4 regions of the Hymenobacter sp. NBH84 genome follow, and region 3 is predicted to be linked to each of the others. Evidence: riboswitches for the same ligand, from Rfam matches in the RefSeq annotation. Region 3 holds a riboswitch; each other region holds the start of a gene.
What was found. Region 3 has a riboswitch for S-adenosylmethionine ahead of F1C16_RS04170 (homoserine dehydrogenase). Riboswitches for the same ligand answer to the same signal wherever they lie in the genome.
Positions count from the first base shown of each region.

Region 1: it holds a riboswitch for S-adenosylmethionine, as region 3 does, so the genes downstream of both, F1C16_RS19815 (phosphoadenylyl-sulfate reductase) here and F1C16_RS04170 (homoserine dehydrogenase) in region 3, are expected to answer to the same signal.
Region 2: it holds a riboswitch for S-adenosylmethionine, as region 3 does, so the genes downstream of both, metH (methionine synthase) here and F1C16_RS04170 (homoserine dehydrogenase) in region 3, are expected to answer to the same signal.
Region 4: it holds a riboswitch for S-adenosylmethionine, as region 3 does, so the genes downstream of both, F1C16_RS15155 (O-acetylhomoserine aminocarboxypropyltransferase/cysteine synthase family protein) here and F1C16_RS04170 (homoserine dehydrogenase) in region 3, are expected to answer to the same signal.

Region 1 is NZ_CP043644.1:4,725,310-4,729,565, reverse strand. Features, by position in the region: gene era (GTPase Era) at 1-173, opposite strand, end outside; gene hemH (ferrochelatase) at 385-1,431, shown strand; SAM riboswitch class I at 1,718-1,809, shown strand; gene F1C16_RS19815 (phosphoadenylyl-sulfate reductase) at 2,083-2,835, shown strand; gene cysD (sulfate adenylyltransferase subunit CysD) at 2,927-3,832, shown strand; gene F1C16_RS19805 (sulfate adenylyltransferase subunit 1) at 3,933-4,256, shown strand, end outside.
Region 2 is NZ_CP043644.1:4,474,836-4,479,091, forward strand. Features, by position in the region: gene F1C16_RS18760 (alkene reductase) at 1-395, opposite strand, end outside; gene F1C16_RS18765 (PA14 domain-containing protein) at 552-1,721, opposite strand; SAM riboswitch class I at 1,946-2,057, shown strand; gene metH (methionine synthase) at 2,130-4,256, shown strand, end outside.
Region 3 is NZ_CP043644.1:1,000,866-1,005,121, reverse strand. Features, by position in the region: gene F1C16_RS04175 (pyruvate carboxylase) at 1-1,117, opposite strand, end outside; SAM riboswitch class I at 1,386-1,493, shown strand; gene F1C16_RS04170 (homoserine dehydrogenase) at 1,656-2,921, shown strand; gene F1C16_RS04165 (SDR family NAD(P)-dependent oxidoreductase) at 3,060-3,776, shown strand; gene F1C16_RS04160 (deoxyribodipyrimidine photo-lyase) at 3,927-4,256, shown strand, end outside.
Region 4 is NZ_CP043644.1:3,604,980-3,609,235, forward strand. Features, by position in the region: gene F1C16_RS23055 (hypothetical protein) at 100-483, shown strand; gene F1C16_RS15145 (hypothetical protein) at 594-1,001, opposite strand; gene F1C16_RS15150 (LysM peptidoglycan-binding domain-containing protein) at 1,228-1,530, shown strand; SAM riboswitch class I at 1,744-1,860, shown strand; gene F1C16_RS15155 (O-acetylhomoserine aminocarboxypropyltransferase/cysteine synthase family protein) at 2,199-3,578, shown strand; gene metX (homoserine O-acetyltransferase) at 3,816-4,256, shown strand, end outside.

The DNA of each region.
Region 1 (4,256 bases), 1.1 Mb from region 3:
AAATCATCGCCGTTCAGAATGCCCAGGATGCGGTGACGCGTGGTCTGGGCCTTGCTGGTAACAATGCTAAGCCGCTCACCCATCAGGGCGTTCATCAACGTCGACTTGCCCACGTTGGGCTTGCCGATGATGCTCACGAAGCCGGCGCGGTGCGGTTTTGGTTCGGTATTCACGGGTTGTCAGGGAATTAGCCCGCAAAGGTACGGGTATTTTGAGCTTTTAGCTAGTAGCTGGCAGTCGTTAGCTTTTTTGTGGTTGGATTGAAGATAACCGGCCAACTTTGCGGTTACATAGTCAGCCTCTAGACATAAGTGAGCCTAGGAGCTGTCCGTTCTATCGAAAAAAGCGAATAGCCAACCGCTACTAGCTATCAGCTAAATAATAATGCCTACTCCCGCCACTCCCAAACGCCGCGTTGGCGTCCTGCTCGTCAACCTTGGCACACCCGACTCGCCCCGTACGCCCGACGTGCGCCGCTACCTCAATGAGTTTCTCACCGATGGCCGTGTAATTGACATGCCGGCCGCCGTGCGTTACCCTCTTTTTCAAGGCTTGGTAGTGCCGCTGCGGGCGCCCAAATCGGCCAAAATCTACCAGCAGCTCTGGGACACGGAGCGCGGTTCGCCCCTACTCTACCACGGCCTGGATTTGCAGAAGCTGGTGCAGGAGCAGTTGGGCGACGAGTACGTGGTAGCCTTCGGAATGCGCTATCAGAACCCTAGCATCGAGAAAGGGCTGGAGGAGCTGCGCGACGCAGCCGTAGACCGCATCATTGTGCTACCCTTGTTTCCGCAGTACGCGGCAGCTAGCACGGGCTCGGTGCAGGAAAAGGTGATGGATATTGTGAGCAAGTGGTGGATTGTGCCCAGCATCAGCTTTATCAGCAATTTCACCGATGACCCTAGCTTCATCGGCACCTTCGTGACACTGGGCAAGGCCGAAATGGCCAAACACGACTACGACCATGTGCTGTTCAGCTACCACGGCATACCAGAGCGCCACGTGCTGAAGGGTAGCTTCAAAGGCTACTGCCAGCTGGGCAAGTGCTGCAACACCTACAACAAGAACAACCGCTACTGCTACCGGGCGCAATGCTTCGAAACCTCGCGCCTGCTAGCCAAAGGCCTGGGCCTGCGCGACGACCAGTACACTGTGGCCTTCCAGAGCCGCCTGCAAAGCCGCCTGCGCGACCCGTGGCTGCAACCCTACTCCGACGAAGTGCTGAAGGAATTCCCCAAAAAAGGCATTCACAACGTGCTGGCCTTCTCCCCCGCTTTCGTGGCCGACTGCCTAGAGACGACCATTGAGGTAGGCGTGGAGTTCAAGGAATTGTTTGAGGAATCCGGCGGTAAGCACTGGCAGCTGGTGCCTTCCCTGAACTCGCATCCGCAATGGGTAGAAGGCGTGGTGAACATGATTCGCCAGAATTAGCAGCGCCTGATCAGTTAGCACGTCATTCCGAGCTGGTCGAGGAATCTCGCGTGCTGATGAAAGATAGAAATTACCGGGAGCACGCGAGATTCCTCGACCGGCTCGAAATGACGTGCTAGTATGGAAAACCCACTTTTCTAGCTATAGTTAGCCCGCTCAGAACCTTTCTTACCTTCGCTAGTTATATCCGACCTGCTACGTATAGCGGGTCGGATATTTTTTATTTGTGTTTTTCGGCGCTGTGTCTTTACCTTTGTGCCACCAATTCTTTCCCTTTGAAGGATTGTTTTTATACAGAGGCGTGGAGAGACAGGCTCGACGAAACGCCGGCAACCTCCGCTTAATGCGGAACGGTGCCAAGTCCTGACCATATAAAAACAAACAACCGTGGTCCATTCCAACAACCTCCGCACACTTGCTTCTCCTACCCTCTCCGGCCGTGTGGCCGCCTGCATGGGTATGATGTGCTGCTGTGCCTGTTGTTGTTGAAACGACCGGGAAGCATTTCCCTTTGACCTGAGTCTGCCTGCCTAAAGTGCCACCGGCAAGGCCCCGACTCCCCATCCGTACCGCGCACAAGCAGCCACAGCTGCCGCCGGCTACCCTTCCGCGGCCTCGTCCGCACTTCTTCCTCTAGATTTTTTTCGTTTTATGTCTACTTCCCTCGAATCGCGGGTTTCCGACCTACGCCAGCAGTTTGCTACCCAGGATGCACTAGATATCCTGCGCACTGCGGTAGAAGAGGCTCCCGGCAAAATTACTTTCTCTACCTCTTTTGGCATTGAGGATCAGATTATTACTCACCTGATTTTTGCGCACGACCTACCCATTGAGGTGTTCACGCTGGATACGGGCCGCAATTTTCAGGAGACGTATTCCACCTGGAGCAAGACTATTCTGAAATATCAGAAGCCCATCAAAGCCTACGCCCCGCAGACCGATAGTGTGCAGGCATTGGTAGAAGCCAAAGGCCCCAACAGCTTCTACGAGAGCATCGAGAACCGAAAGGAATGCTGCGGTATTCGCAAAGTGGAACCGTTGAACCGGGCGCTGCAAGGTCAGCAGATCTGGATTACCGGCATCCGGGCCGAGCAGTCGCAGAACCGCCAGACGATGGAGCCCGTGGAGTGGGACGAGCCGCATCAGCTTGTCAAAATACACCCGCTGTTCAACTGGACTTGGGAGCAGTGCTGGGCATTTGCCAAAGATAATGGCGTGCCTACCAACCCCTTGCACCAGCAAGGTTTCGTAAGCATTGGCTGTGCGCCCTGCACCCGCGCCATCAAGCCGGGTGAGGATTTCCGGGCTGGGCGCTGGTGGTGGGAAAATGCTGATGCCAAGGAGTGCGGCCTGCACGCTACCCACAACGGCCCCGACCCCGTGGTAGAATCGGTGCCAGCGTAGATCAATTGCTAAACCGGAACGTCATTTTTCCCGCTGGTCGAAATGACGTCTCCGTTTGGCAACTAACAACTGAATACAGACAACTCACTATATGCCTACCCTTGATTACCTGGACCGGCTAGAAGCCGAAGCCATTCACATTTTGCGCGAAGTAGCGGGCCAGTTTGAGCGGCCGGCGTTGCTGTTTTCGGGCGGCAAAGACTCTATTGTGCTCACACGATTGGCCGAAAAGGCTTTTCGGCCGGGCAAGTTTCCGTTTCCACTGGTGCACGTAGACACGGGCCACAACTTTCCTGAGGTGCTGGCCTTCCGCGACGCGCTGGCCGCGCAGCTCGGCGAGAAGCTGGTGGTGCGCAAGGTAGAAGACACCATCAAGCAGAAAGGCTTGCAGGACCCCACTGGCAAATACCCCAGCCGCAATCCGCTCCAAACCTACACGCTACTGGATGTAATTGAGGAGTTTGAGTTTGATGCCTGTATCGGCGGGGCGCGCCGCGACGAAGAGAAAGCCCGCGCCAAGGAGCGTATTTTTTCTGTGCGCGACGACTTCGGCCAGTGGGACCCCAAGCGCCAGCGCCCCGAATTGTGGAACATCTACAACGGCAAAATTCAGAAAGGCGAAAACGTGCGCGTGTTCCCTATTTCCAACTGGACCGAGCTGGACGTGTGGAATTACATTCGCCGCGAAAACATTGCCCTACCCGAAATCTACTTTGCTCACGAGCGCCAGTGCGTGGTGCTACCCGGCGGCCAACTACTGGGCCTCACAGAACACCTGCACCTCGATGCCGACGATGAGATTGTGAGCCGTCAGGTGCGCTTCCGCACTGTAGGCGACGCCACTTGCACGGCCGCCGTGGCCAGCGACGCCAGCACCGTGGAAGACATCATTGCCGATATCATCCAGGCCAAGGTGAGCGAGCGGGGTGCCACCCGCCTCGACGATACCATCTCGGAAACCGGCATGGAAGACCGTAAACGCAACGGCTATTTCTAAATGGTGAAGTTGTGAAGGGTGAAGTTGTGAATTACACGCACAATTCACCCACACGACAAACTCACAATTTCACAATCCCACAATTTCACCATTCCATCTCATGGATCTTCTTCGATTTATCACCTGCGGCAGTGTAGACGACGGCAAAAGCACGCTGATTGGCCGGTTGCTGTACGACTCCGATTCAGTGTCGCTGGATATTCTGGCGGCGCTGGAAAGCCGGGGCGCTGCCCAAGGCAACGTAGACTTGGCTTTGCTAACCGATGGCTTGAAAGCTGAGCGCGAGCAAGGCATTACCATCGACGTTGCCTATAAATACTTCACCACGCCGCGCCGCAAGTTCATCATCACCGATGCGCCGGGCCATGTGCAGTACACCCGCAACATGGTGACGGGTGCCAGCAATGCCGACCTAGCCATTGTG
Region 2 (4,256 bases), 1.3 Mb from region 3:
TTTGCGCCCTCCGGCTTAATAGCCGATGGCCCCACCGGCAACTCACCATTATGGAAAAACGGGTGCGATACACGACCCACGTGCCACAGCTGAATGTAGATGCGCCCGCCTGCTTCGTGCACCGCGTCGGTTACCTTTTTCCAGCCGGCCACCTGCTCCTCAGAGTAGATGCCGGGCGTGTTGATGTAGCCCACGCCTTGCTCCGATACCTGCGAGCCCTCCGTGATAATCAGGCCCGCCGAAGCGCGCTGCACGTAGTATTCCACGTGCATGTCGGTGGGCTTGTGCTCGGGGTTGTCGGCGCGGCTGCGCGTCATGGGGGCCATCACGAGGCGGTTGGGTAGGGAAAGAGCGCCCACGGTGAAGGGCGAGAAAAGATGGGTTGTCTGTGTCATGTTGAGTGGGTGTACAGCTACAGCAAAGGTGCTGCGCGTATCGGTGTCTACAACTCATGTTTGTACACGAATGTTTTGGCTGGTGCAGAGGTTATCAAATCTTAACACGCTCATGCTGCCGCGCCATCTTGCTCGCTGGTACTACTATCTATCACCCTACTGCGCCACAACCTCTACCCGCCGGTTGCGAGGCCGCTGGCGCGGGTCGCGGTTATCAGCCACTGGCCGGGTGCCACCATAGCCCACCGCCGCTAGCCGGAGCGAATCGATGCCTTGCTGCACCAGGTAGCGCCGCACTACCTGGGCACGTTTCTCAGAAAGATGTTGGTTGAGCGCCGCATCGCCTACATTATCGGTGTGGCCGGCTATTGCTAAGCGGAGCGCGGGCTGTTGCTCTAGGGTGCGGGCTAGCGCGTTCAGGGTAGGGTAGGAGGTAGGTAGCAACGCCGCCGTGCTGCGGGTGAAATAGAGGTTGGGTAACGTAAGGGTCTCGCCCTTCGTGAGCGTGTTCAGAGTAGGCAGAAGAAGAATTGGTGCTACAGCATCGGCGTCGGCTGCCTGGGGGCGCAACGCCGTAAGCGGCTGGATGGTGGCTGGGCGGCGCGTAGCCAGTTTGGTTTGCCGAGCCTTAGCCACGGATGCCACTTTGGAAGCAGTGGTAGTTGGTGGAGCACTGGGTGCGGCGGCTACTGTTGGCGGCAGAGTAGGGGTAGGGCGCGGCGCGGCTGTAGCCGGTAAAGAGGGGTAGAGGTAGCGCGTAGGAATAGGTGCCGGGTCAGTTTCGCCAAACCCTACGGCCTCACGCACCTTATCCCACCACGAAGGCTCCGTGAGAGGTGGTGTTTGCCAGGCCAGCAGCGCTCGGGTGTCGAAGTTTGCCTGAAAGTACTCCACTCGTATAGGGTAGTAGCGCCCAGCCTTCAAGATCATATGCGTAGAAGATATGGTAACTGGCTGATATTGCCAGGAGTCCAAGATTTGCTGCTGCCCAATCCATACGCGCATGCCATCGTCAGTAGCAATCTTGAATTTGTAAGTACCCGTCGAGGGAGCGTAGAGGTAGCCCGTCCAGCGTACCGAAAACCACTGGCCCGGCACCCCCGGCCCCGGCGATACATACCGCTCCGATGGTCGGCCGGGGGTAGGCGGGCTGTAGGTCCAGTCGAAGTCGATATTCTTATCGAGGCGAGTGAGTACCAGCTTCTCAAAGTCGCGCCCAGCATAGTACTGTCCTCGCAAACCCGTGCCGGCAGAAGGCGGCATAATAGTCTGCGCTAACACCGCACGGCTGAGCAGGAAACCAGAAAGCAGGAGGAAAATCCGCATAAGGTGCATAACCACGAAACCAGCGGGGGATAGATGCTCTGGGTTACTAGCCGCTGATGATACAAAATGCGGCAGAAGTAAAAGCCGTGACGATTTTTTCAACAGAGTGGCGCCTCCTACTCATCAAACAAGATTTTCGATCTACCAAGCCAACCTCGCGCAGCAGCCTCAGCAGAAAAGCCAGGACGGTTGTAATCTGAGCTTTGAGCTGTATCTTTGCGTATTACTTATCCAGAAAGACCGAGGGATTGGGCCCTGTGACGTCTTGGCAACCTGACATATTACAAGGTGCCAACTCCCATTTCGCCCTAGCTATTGGGCGGAAGAAGATAAGTACAGGAACCTGCTTCGGCGGTTTTCTCTTTCTGGATAAGCTTTCGTACCCGCTGCTTTCCCGAAGGAAAATCCATGAAGACGACCTGCCCCGACTCCCCGCTCTACGACATCCTCCAACGCCGCCTCCTGATCCTAGACGGCGCCATGGGCACCATGATTCAGCGCTACACGCTGACGGAGGAGGACTTTCGCGGCCCGCGGTTTGCCGACCACGCCAAGCCCCTGCGCGGCAACAACGACCTGCTCTCGCTCACGCGCCCCGACATCATCAAGAGCATCCACGCGGAGTACTTTGCCGCTGGTGCCGATATGGTGGAAACCAATACTTTCTCCGGCACCACCATCGCCCAGGCCGACTACGCGCTGGAACACATTGTATATGAGCTGAACTACGAGTCGGCGCGGCTGGCCCGCGAAGTAGCCGACGAGTTTACGGCCAAGGACCCCAGCAAGCCGCGTTTCGTGGCCGGCGCCATTGGCCCGACCAACCGCACCGCCTCCCTCTCGCCCGATGTGAACCGCCCCGGCTTCCGCGCTGTGACCTTCGACGAGCTGGCCCACGCCTACCACGAGCAAGTGCGTGGCCTGGTAGACGGTGGCTCCGACGCCCTGCTCATCGAAACCATCTTCGACACGCTGAACGCCAAGGCGGCCCTGTACGCGGTGCAGCAGTTCTTCGATGAAGGCGGCCGGCAGGTGCCCATCATGATTTCCGGTACCATCACCGACGCTTCGGGCCGTACCCTGAGCGGCCAGACGGTAGAGGCGTTCTGGAACTCCATTCGTCACCTGCCCCTACTCAGCGTGGGCCTGAACTGCGCCCTCGGTGCCGATCAGCTTAAAGTATATGTGAAGGAGTTGAGCCGCATTGCCGACGTGCACATTTCCGCCTACCCCAACGCTGGCCTACCCAACGCCTTTGGTGGGTATGATGAGTCGGCCGAGGAGTTTGCGGGTTTGGTGGAAGGCTACCTCACCGATGGCCTCGTGACGGTGGTAGGCGGCTGCTGCGGCACCACGCCCCAGCACATTGCCGAGCTGGCCCGCCTGGCCGACAAGTACAAGCCGCGCACCCTACCCAAGGTGCCGCCCGCTACCCGCCTGAGCGGGTTGGAGCCGTTCGGTATCACCGAGCAGAGCTTATTTGTGAACGTGGGCGAGCGGTGCAACGTGACCGGCTCGCGCGCCTTCGCCCGCCTCATTCGTACCGGCAACTACGAAGCTGCCCTGGCGGTAGCCCGCGACCAGGTAGAAGGCGGCGCCCAAGTCATCGACGTGAACATGGACGAAGGCATGCTCGATTCGGAGCAGGCCATGACCACCTTCCTCAACCTGATTGCCTCCGAGCCCGACATTGCCCGTGTGCCCGTCATGATCGACTCCTCGAAGTGGAGCGTGCTGGAAGCTGGCCTGAAGTGTGTGCAGGGCAAGAGCATTGTCAACTCCATTTCCCTCAAGGAAGGCGAAGAAGTATTTAAGGCCCGTGCCCGCACGGTGCGCCAGTACGGCGCGGCCGTGGTGGTGATGGCCTTCGACGAAAACGGCCAGGCCGACAGCTACGAGCGCCGCATCGAAATCTGCCAACGCAGCTACGATATCCTGGTAAACGAGGTCGATTTTGCGCCCGAAGACATCATCTTCGACCCCAACATCCTGACCGTGGGCACCGGCATGGAGGAACATCGCAACTATGCGCTGGACTTCATTGCGGCGGTGCGTTGGATCAAGCAGAACCTGCCCGGCGCCCTCACCAGCGGCGGCGTCTCGAACATCAGCTTCTCCTACCGTGGCAACGACGTAGTGCGTGAGGCCATGCACTCGGCCTTCCTCTACCACGCCATCAAGGCGGGCCTGGATATGGGCATCGTGAACCCCAGTCAGCTGGGCGTGTACGACGAGGTGCCGAAAGACCTGCTCGAACTATGCGAAGACGTCCTGCTGAACCGCCGCCCCGATGCCACCGAGCGCCTCGTGGACTTCGCCGAAACGGTGAAGCAGAAGGAAAAGGTGGAGGTAGTAGCCGATGCCTGGCGCAGCCTACCCGTGCAGGAGCGCCTGCAACACGCGCTGGTGCGCGGCATCACGGAGTTTATTGATCAAGATACCGAGGAAGTGCGCCAGCAGGTAGGGCGCCCATTGGAAGTAATTGAAGGCCCCTTGATGGCCGGCATGAACGTGGTAGGCGACCTGTTTGGGGCC
Region 3 (4,256 bases):
AACCGCCCGCCGAGCGGTAGGCCACAATGGTGCCGTAGTCGGGCTTGAAGTCGTTTTCGGGCGCTTCGGTGGTGAGGCGGCACTGCAACGCAAAGCCCGTAATGCGGGGCCGCACCTGCGGGTCGAGGTTGATTTCGGGGTCCTGCAAGTGGTAGCCCGACGCGATGTAAAGCTGGGTTTTGATGAGGTCGACACCCGTGACCATTTCCGTGACAGTGTGCTCTACCTGAATGCGCGGGTTCACCTCAATGAAGTAAATCTCACCTTCCTCCGGCTTCACCAGAAATTCCACCGTGCCCACGTTGTTGTAGTTCACGGCGCGGGCCAGGCGCAGGGCGTAGTCGTATAATTGCTCGCGTAGTTCCTCGGCTAGGCCCAGGGCGGGCGCTACCTCCACTACCTTCTGGAAGCGGCGCTGCACCGAGCAGTCGCGCTCGTAGAGGTGCGTTACGCTGCCGTAGGCGTCGGCCACTACCTGCACCTCAATGTGCTTGGGTTGCTCCACAAACTTCTCAAGGAATACGGTGTCGTCGCCGAATGCTTTCAGGGCTTCGTTGCGGGCCTCGAAGAAGCCTTTCTCCAGCTGGTCGTCGTCGCGGATGACGCGCATGCCTCTACCGCCGCCGCCGCTGGCAGCCTTCAGCATTACGGGGTAGCCGATGCGGTTGGCTTCGGCGCGAGCTGTTTCGAAGTCATTCAACTCTTCTTCACTGCTCTGAATAATAGGCACTTGCTCGCGCAAGGCCACTTCCTTGGCGCGCACCTTGTCGCCGAGCGCCTCCATCACCTCGGGCCGCGGCCCCACGAAGATGATGCCTTCCTCGCCGCAGCGCCGGGCCAGGGTCGCGTTTTCGCTCAAAAACCCGTAGCCGGGGTGGATGGCGTCTACACCGTTGGCTTTGGCTATGCGCAGCAGGCCTTCAATGTCGAGGTAGGGCTTCAGCGGCTCGTCGTCTTCGCCAATCTGATAGGCCTCATCAGCCTTGTAGCGGTGCAGGGAGTAGCGGTCCTCGAAGGTGTATACGGCTACCGTGGTGATGCCCAATTCGGTAGCGGCACGCATTACGCGAATGGCAATTTCGCCCCGATTGGCAACGAGGAGTTTGCGAATGTTCATGAGTAGGTAGTGGTGTTTTAGTCAGCGCGGCCTCAAACTAGGCAATAATTTAACAGAAAGGACAAAAAAGGCTGCTTTTTACGATCAAAATGACAATTATTAGGCACTTCCATTCAATTTTGTACTCATGCACTCACCTTCGCACTCGCTCGGCATAGCCGAGCGAGTGCGAAGGCGATTGTGGGTAGTGCTACGAGCAAGTACGAAAGCAAATACTTGCCGCCAACCGCGGGCCTCGTATATTTGCCCTACCGCTCCCACAACGGAGCACTTATCAAGAAAGGCGGAGGGACAGGCCCTGCGATGCCTTAGCAACCGGTAGTCATAGCTACAAGGTGCTACATCCTGAATCTGCGACAGCAGATGAAGATAAGTTACGAAAGGCTTAGTGCCCCGTTTTGGGGTTTGGCTCTTCTGACTTGTCGGAAGGGCTTTTTTTGGGCCTTTTCGGGAAGAAATCTTGGTGAGATGCTTTGGGGTGGAGGCGAAATTTTCCCTCACCTACGGCAGTAGCCGCTGCCTTGATTTCGTTTTCCGCATGACTCGCTCCGACATCCGTATTGGTTTATTTGGTTTTGGCGTGGTAGGCCAGGGCCTGCACACTGTTTTAGAACGCACGCCCGGCCTGCGCGCCCGCATTGGCCGCATTGGCGTGAAAGACCGCGCCAAGCAGCGCAGCCTACCCACCGAGCTGTTTACGTTCGACCGCGCCGATCTGCTGAATGATGAGTCCTTGAACGTGATTGTGGAGTTGATTGACGACGCTGACAAAGCCTACCACATCGTGACCGAGGCCCTGCGCCGGGGCAAAGCCGTGGTGACGGCCAACAAAAAGATGTTGGCCGAGCACTTGCCCGAGCTGATAGAATTGCAGCGTCAAACCGGCACTCCGTTGCTCTATGAGGCTGCCGCCTGCGCCAGCTTACCCGTCATTCGGAACCTGGAGGAATACTACGACACCGACTTACTGGAAGCGGTGGAGGGCATCATCAACGGCTCCACCAACTACATTCTCACGGCCATGCACCGCGATGCCATTTCCTTTGCCGAGGCCCTAAGCAAGGCGCAGGCGTTGGGCTTCGCCGAGAGCAATCCTGCTTTAGATGTGGAAGGTCTGGACGCCCGCAACAAGCTGGTGCTGCTGCTCACGCACGCGTTCGGACTGGTGACCTCGCCCCAGCAAATCCTAGCCGTGGGCATCGACCGCCTAAGCGACCTGGCCTCGGACTACGCCCGCGAGAAAGGCCTGTCGCTCAAGCTCATTGCCGAGGCTCGCCGCCTCCCCGACGGCAACGTGGCGGCTGCCGTACTGCCTACCCTGGTGCGCCCCGAGCACGAGCTAGCACGGGTGCAGGACGAGTACAACGGCCTTATCACCCAGAGCGGCTTTGCCGACCGACAGTTTTTTCTGGGCCGCGGGGCAGGCGCGGTGCCTACCGCCTCGGCCGTGCTCAGCGACTTGTCGGCCCTTACCTACGGCTACCGTTACGAGTACAAGAAAATCAGCCAGAACATCGACTCAGCCCTGACGCCCGACGCTGCTGAAGTAGACGTGCTGGTGACGTTCACGGACGAGCATGTCCCCCAGGAAGCCGACTTCACGCGGGTGCACGAAACCTTCCGCTCGGCCGTGCGCGGGCATTACCTCACAGGTACCATTGGGCTGGCTCAACTGGCGCAAGCCGAGTGGCTGCGGCTGCCCGGCATTTGCGTAGTGCGCCTCCCTACCCCGTTGCGAGCAGCAGCTACCGCTCGGCCCGCCGATACCCAGCTCGCCGGAGCCGCCGCGTATTTTGCCGAGTAATTGATTGTCTATCAACTTATAGTTCGACGGCTATCGGGAAAGAATCCTGCTAGCTGTCGAGCTTTTTTGAGCTGGTAATAACCACCTACAGCCATTCCTGCGTAGCAGAAACTCAACCGTTCACTTGCTTCGCTTTTCATGGAATTTGCTGATAAGAATATTCTCCTGGTAGGTGCATCCTCCGGTATTGGCTTGGCTACAGCTCACCTGCTGCATGGCCTGAAAGCCAATCTGTTCACGGCCTCGCGGCACGAGTCGCCGGAGCTGGCCGAGTTGGGCACCACCTTCCTACCCCTCGACGTTACGCAGCCCCTTGCCGCTACCGCTTTCGACTCCCTACCCGACACCTTGCACGGTGTGGTATACTGCCCCGGCAGCATTCGGCTACGGCCCTTCGAGCGCATTGCGCCGGCTGATTTTCGGCAGGATTTTGAGCTGAACGTGCTGGGTGCTGTGCAAGTGGTGCAGGCCGTGGTGAAGCGGCTGAAAAAAGCCAATGGCGCTTCCATCGTGCTTTTCAGCACCGTAGCCGCCGAAACGGGCATGAGTTTTCATACCAGCGTGGCCACGGTGAAAGCCGCCGTGGAAGGCCTCACCCGCGCCCTGGCCGCCGAGTATGCTGGCGCTAACATCCGCGTGAACTGCATCGCGCCTTCCCTCACCGATACGCCCCTGGCAGCTACCCTCCTCAACACCCCCGAGAAGGCCGAGGCAAGCGCCAAGCGCCACCCCTTGCAGCGCGTGGGGCAGCCCCAGGATATGGCCTACATGACGTCGTTCCTACTATCCGACCACAGCAGCTTCATCACGGGCCAGGTCTTGCCCGTGCATGGTGGCATGGGCCGGTTGAAGTAAGGCAGTGATGTTTTGTAATCTGTCATCCTGAGCTTGCGAAGGACCTTCTCACGCTAGAACGAGTCGTTGTTACGATGGTCGTTCTACCGTGAGAAGGTCCTTCGCAAGCTCAGGATGACAGATTTTTCAGTTGCATAAGAAACAACCCTTATGAAAATCACGATTTTCTGGCACCGGCGCGACTTGCGCATCACCGATAATACCGGCCTAGCAGCCGCTTTGCAAGACAATGCGCCGGTAATACCGCTGTTCATTTTCGACCGCGACATTCTGGATAAACTGCTCAGCAAGCAGGACGCCCGCGTGACGTTCATTTACGACGCCGTGGAGCAGCTGGCGCAGGAAACCCAGGACAACGGCGGCACCATGCTGGTGTTTTACGGCAAGCCGGAGGAGGTTTTCGAGCAGTTGTTGAAGGACTACGACCTAGCCGCCGTGCACACCAACGAGGACTACGAGCCCTACGCCCGCCAACGAGAT
Region 4 (4,256 bases), 2.2 Mb from region 3:
GGTTTCTGGTGCGGTTCTTTTCGTGGCAGCTGCTGCGGCGGTGGCGTGGCAGCGCCTACCAGCACGGCGCCGAGATGGTAGCGGCCTCGGCCCAGCTGCGTGGCAACGGCGCGGGCTACTGGCTGCGCGCCATCTTCTCTACCATTTTTCGTCTGGACGGCCCGCTACGCGGTTATCGGCTGCATTATTGCCGCTTTCATTCAGGTTACGGGCCACGATTTTGCCATGATTTTCGCCCGCAACCTTACCTACAAAGTAATTCTGTTGCTGGCTATTACGCCCGGTGGCGCAGGTATTGCCGAAGGTGCTTTCCCTACCTTCTTCGGCAAGTTCATCGGCACGCCCACCATGACCAATTTCATTGTGCTACTCTATCGCATCACTACCTACTACCTGTACCTGGTATTCGGCGCCATTTTCCTGCCGCGGTGGGTAGGCCGGGTGTTTGGCCGGCGAGCAGCGGCCGAGGTTATGGCGTCGTAACGAGCCTACCCCTCCTACACAACACAAAAGGCCCGCTGACTATCTTCGTCAGCGGGCCTTTTGTGTTGTGTGTCAAAGCTCATTCGACACTTAAAACCCAACCAATATTTCTATTGAGCTTCCAGCATCATCTGCGAGCCGTCGGGAGCTTTCAGCGTGATTTCATCCTTGGTCAGGTTCACCACGTCGAACGTCATAGAATTGGGCGCGCCAGTAGGCGTGAGGGTAATTTTCTTGGCCGTTTGGTCGAAGGTGTAGTTGCCCTGCATGCTCTGCGCGGGCGACGACATATTGAACGAACCATTGGAGTAGAATTTTAGCTCTGTTTTCTTGTCGGCGCTGGTTTGGGCCACTTTTTCGCCGGCGGCATTGGTTTCTTTGTCAGTTGTCCAGGTTTTGCTGTCGGTGCCATAGAGCAGGTTGGTTTCGCCTACTTTGTTTTCTGAGCTACAGCTAGCCATGAACAGAGACACTAGTACCAACAGGCTGGCTAGGTAAGAAAGAGGAGAACGTTTCATAGGGAGGAGTGAAATGGGGTGAATAAAGCAAATCGCACAATACGGTATAGCACTGCGCCGATATTGCGACTTCTACGCCCCTAGCTCGAAAGAGTTTACCACACGCAAGCGCTACCGTGCTCCGCACAACCAAAATGCCCGGCAAGCGTAAGTTACGCAAGACCGTATGAGGCTCAGCCACATGCGGTTTTTCCTAGTTCCCTCACCTCCTAGCATTTGATATATCATGGGACTCTTTGATTTTCTGAATAAAGGCGAAGAAAAACCTGTTGCCCCCGCCGCCGGGACGCCCAACGCCAATGCCGACACCGATTTCTTCGGCAACAGCAAAGCCGATACCACTACCGCAGCAGCTACCACGAGCGAAACCTACACGGTAGTAAGCGGCGACTCGCTCTCCAAAATTGCTAAAAACCACTACGGCGACGCCAGCAAGTGGCACCAGATTTACGACGCCAACAAAGGCACTATTGGCAGCAACCCCGACAAGATCGAGGTGGGCCAAGTGTTACAATTGCCTAAGCTCTAAGCTAACCCAATATATCAAAAAGCCGCTTTCTGCTACAGAAAGCGGCTTTTTTTCTTGTATATACCTCTCTCCTACGGCCCTCGCAGCCCCATTGCATTTCCGGCCGTCGTGTCGAAAAAATATTTTCGTTAAAGTTTGGATTTTAAAATCCTGCCTTTACATTTGCAACCACCAACCCGGTACTCCCCCAACACGCTGGGGTAGTTTTTTTGAGATTTATACAGAAGTGGCGAGAGAACAGGCTCCGTGACCCACTGGCAACCATCCGCAGAAGCGCGACAGGTGCCAATTCCTGCCCGCTTGGCGTATTGCCGGTGGGAACTATAACCTTGAGTACCACATGTTGCTTTCATCCGACTTCATCCCTACCCACCCGCACACTCCGGCCGCCTCGTCGCGCTCCGAAAGTTTTGCGGGTTCTTGCATTTCGCTGGCTGCTGCGCCGATGCGAATGCGAATGTGTTGGGGTTGTCGGATGTAGCTCTTTGATGCTGCCGTAGCGCGCATCGCTTCTTTTCCTTGCCAGCACGCCACTTGTTGCCCTGCGCACAAGCGGCCCTCTCCTCCGACGCATGCCCTGCTGCGTCCCTGGCCCGGCTCCGACAGCCCCTAGAGTTTCCTAATTCTACTTTTTTCTTCTTCTCTGACTCGTTTTTTTCGTTTTCCATATGTCTACGCAGAACCTCCACTTCGAAACCCTCCAACTCCACGCCGGCCAACAACCCGACCCTACCACGGGTGCCCGTGCCGTACCGTTGTACCAAACTACTTCCTACGTGTTCAAAAACGCGGAGCACGGTGCTAACCTGTTTGCACTGAAGGAGTTTGGCAACATCTACACCCGCCTAATGAACCCCACCACCGACGTGTTTGAGCAGCGCGTGGCGGCTCTGGAAGGCGGGGTAGCGGCTGTGGCAGTAGGCTCGGGCCAGGCGGCGCAGTTCATCGCCCTCAACAACATCTTGCAGGCCGGCGACAACTTCGTGAGCACCACCTACCTCTATGGTGGCACCTACAACCAGTTTAAGGTAGCATTTAAGCGGCTGGGCATTGAAGTGCGTTTCGCCGATGGCGACAAGCCCGAGGAATTTGAGAAGCTGATTGACGACAAAACCAAGGCTATCTACCTGGAAACCATCGGCAACCCCAGCTTCAGTATTCCAGACTTCGAGAAGATTACGGCTATTGCCAAAAAGCACGACCTGCCGGTGGTAGTAGACAACACCTTTGGGGCGGGCGGCTACCTGTTCCGTCCCCTGGAGCACGGCGCGCACATCGTGGTAGAATCGGCCACGAAGTGGATTGGCGGCCACGGCACCAGCGTGGGCGGCGTGATTGTAGACGGCGGCAAGTATGACTTCGGCAACGGCAAGTTCCCGCAGTTCACGGAGCCATCGGATGGCTACCATGGTCTGGTGTTCAACGACGTATTTGGGGTAGGCGGGCCATTTGGCAACATCGCTTTTGCCATTCGGGCACGGGTAGAGGGCCTGCGCGACTTCGGTCCCGCCATCAGCCCCTTCAACTCCTGGCAGCTACTGATTGGCCTGGAAACGCTCTCGTTGCGCGTGGAGCGCACGGTAGAAAACACCCTGAAAATTGCGAACTGGCTGGAGCAGCATCCGCAAGTGGAATCGGTGAACTACCCTGGTCTACAAAGCAGCCCCTACTACCCCCTGGCGCAGAAATACCTGCCCAAAGGCGCAGGCGGCGTGCTTACATTCAGCATCAAAGGCTCGAAGGAAACGGCTACTCAGTTCATCGACAACCTGAAGCTAGTGAGCCACTTGGCCAACGTAGGCGATGCCAAAACGCTCATCATCCAGCCTTCGGCTACCACGCACCAGCAGTTGTCGGAAGCAGAGCAGCTAGCCTCGGGCGTGATGCCTACCTCCCTGCGCCTCTCAGTAGGCATTGAGCACTTTGAAGACATCAAAGGTGACCTGCAACAAGCTTTTGATGCGGTGAAAAACCTCGCTACCCCCGACGAGTCGGAGGAGGCGCTGCAAAAGCCAGCCAAGGAGCACGTGCAGCCGCTGGAAGTATAAGCCTGTCATTTGGAACGCAGTGAGAAATCTGAGTGAAGACCCCAGGTTTTACTCAGATTTCTCACTGCGTTCGAAATGACAATCTAATTGGTCCGGTGCCGACTGGGTTTTGTTTTTGGGGTGGGACTTTTAAACGTTCCCTCGGCACCGGCTCCAATTTGAGGTATATTCTATGCGCAGGAAGTGCGTACCGGGCGCACGATGGCGGCCGGTACCACTGCCTGCTTTTCGCGTTTTATGGAGGATTCAACTCACCTTTTTGTATCACCTGAGCCCTTTCCGCTGGAGAGTGGCACCTCCCTACCCCAGATGCATGTGTCTTACTGCACCTGGGGTACGCTGAATGCCGCTGGCACCAATGTGATATGGGTGTGCCACGCACTCACGGCCAACGCCGACGTGCTGACGTGGTGGCCCGGCTTGTTTGGTGCGGGCTTTTACTACGATCCGGCCGACTGGTTTATCGTGTGCGCCAATGTGCTGGGCTCCTGCTACGGCTCCACGGGGCCACTCACGCCAGCCGCGCCCGGCGCACCGGCGCCCTACCAGGCGTTTCCCCTGGTCACCATCCGCGACCAGGTGGCCGCCCACGAGTTGTTGTGCCAGCACCTGGGCATCACACAAATTCACACGCTGATAGGTGGCTCGCTAGGCGGGCAACAAGCCTTGGAGTGGGCC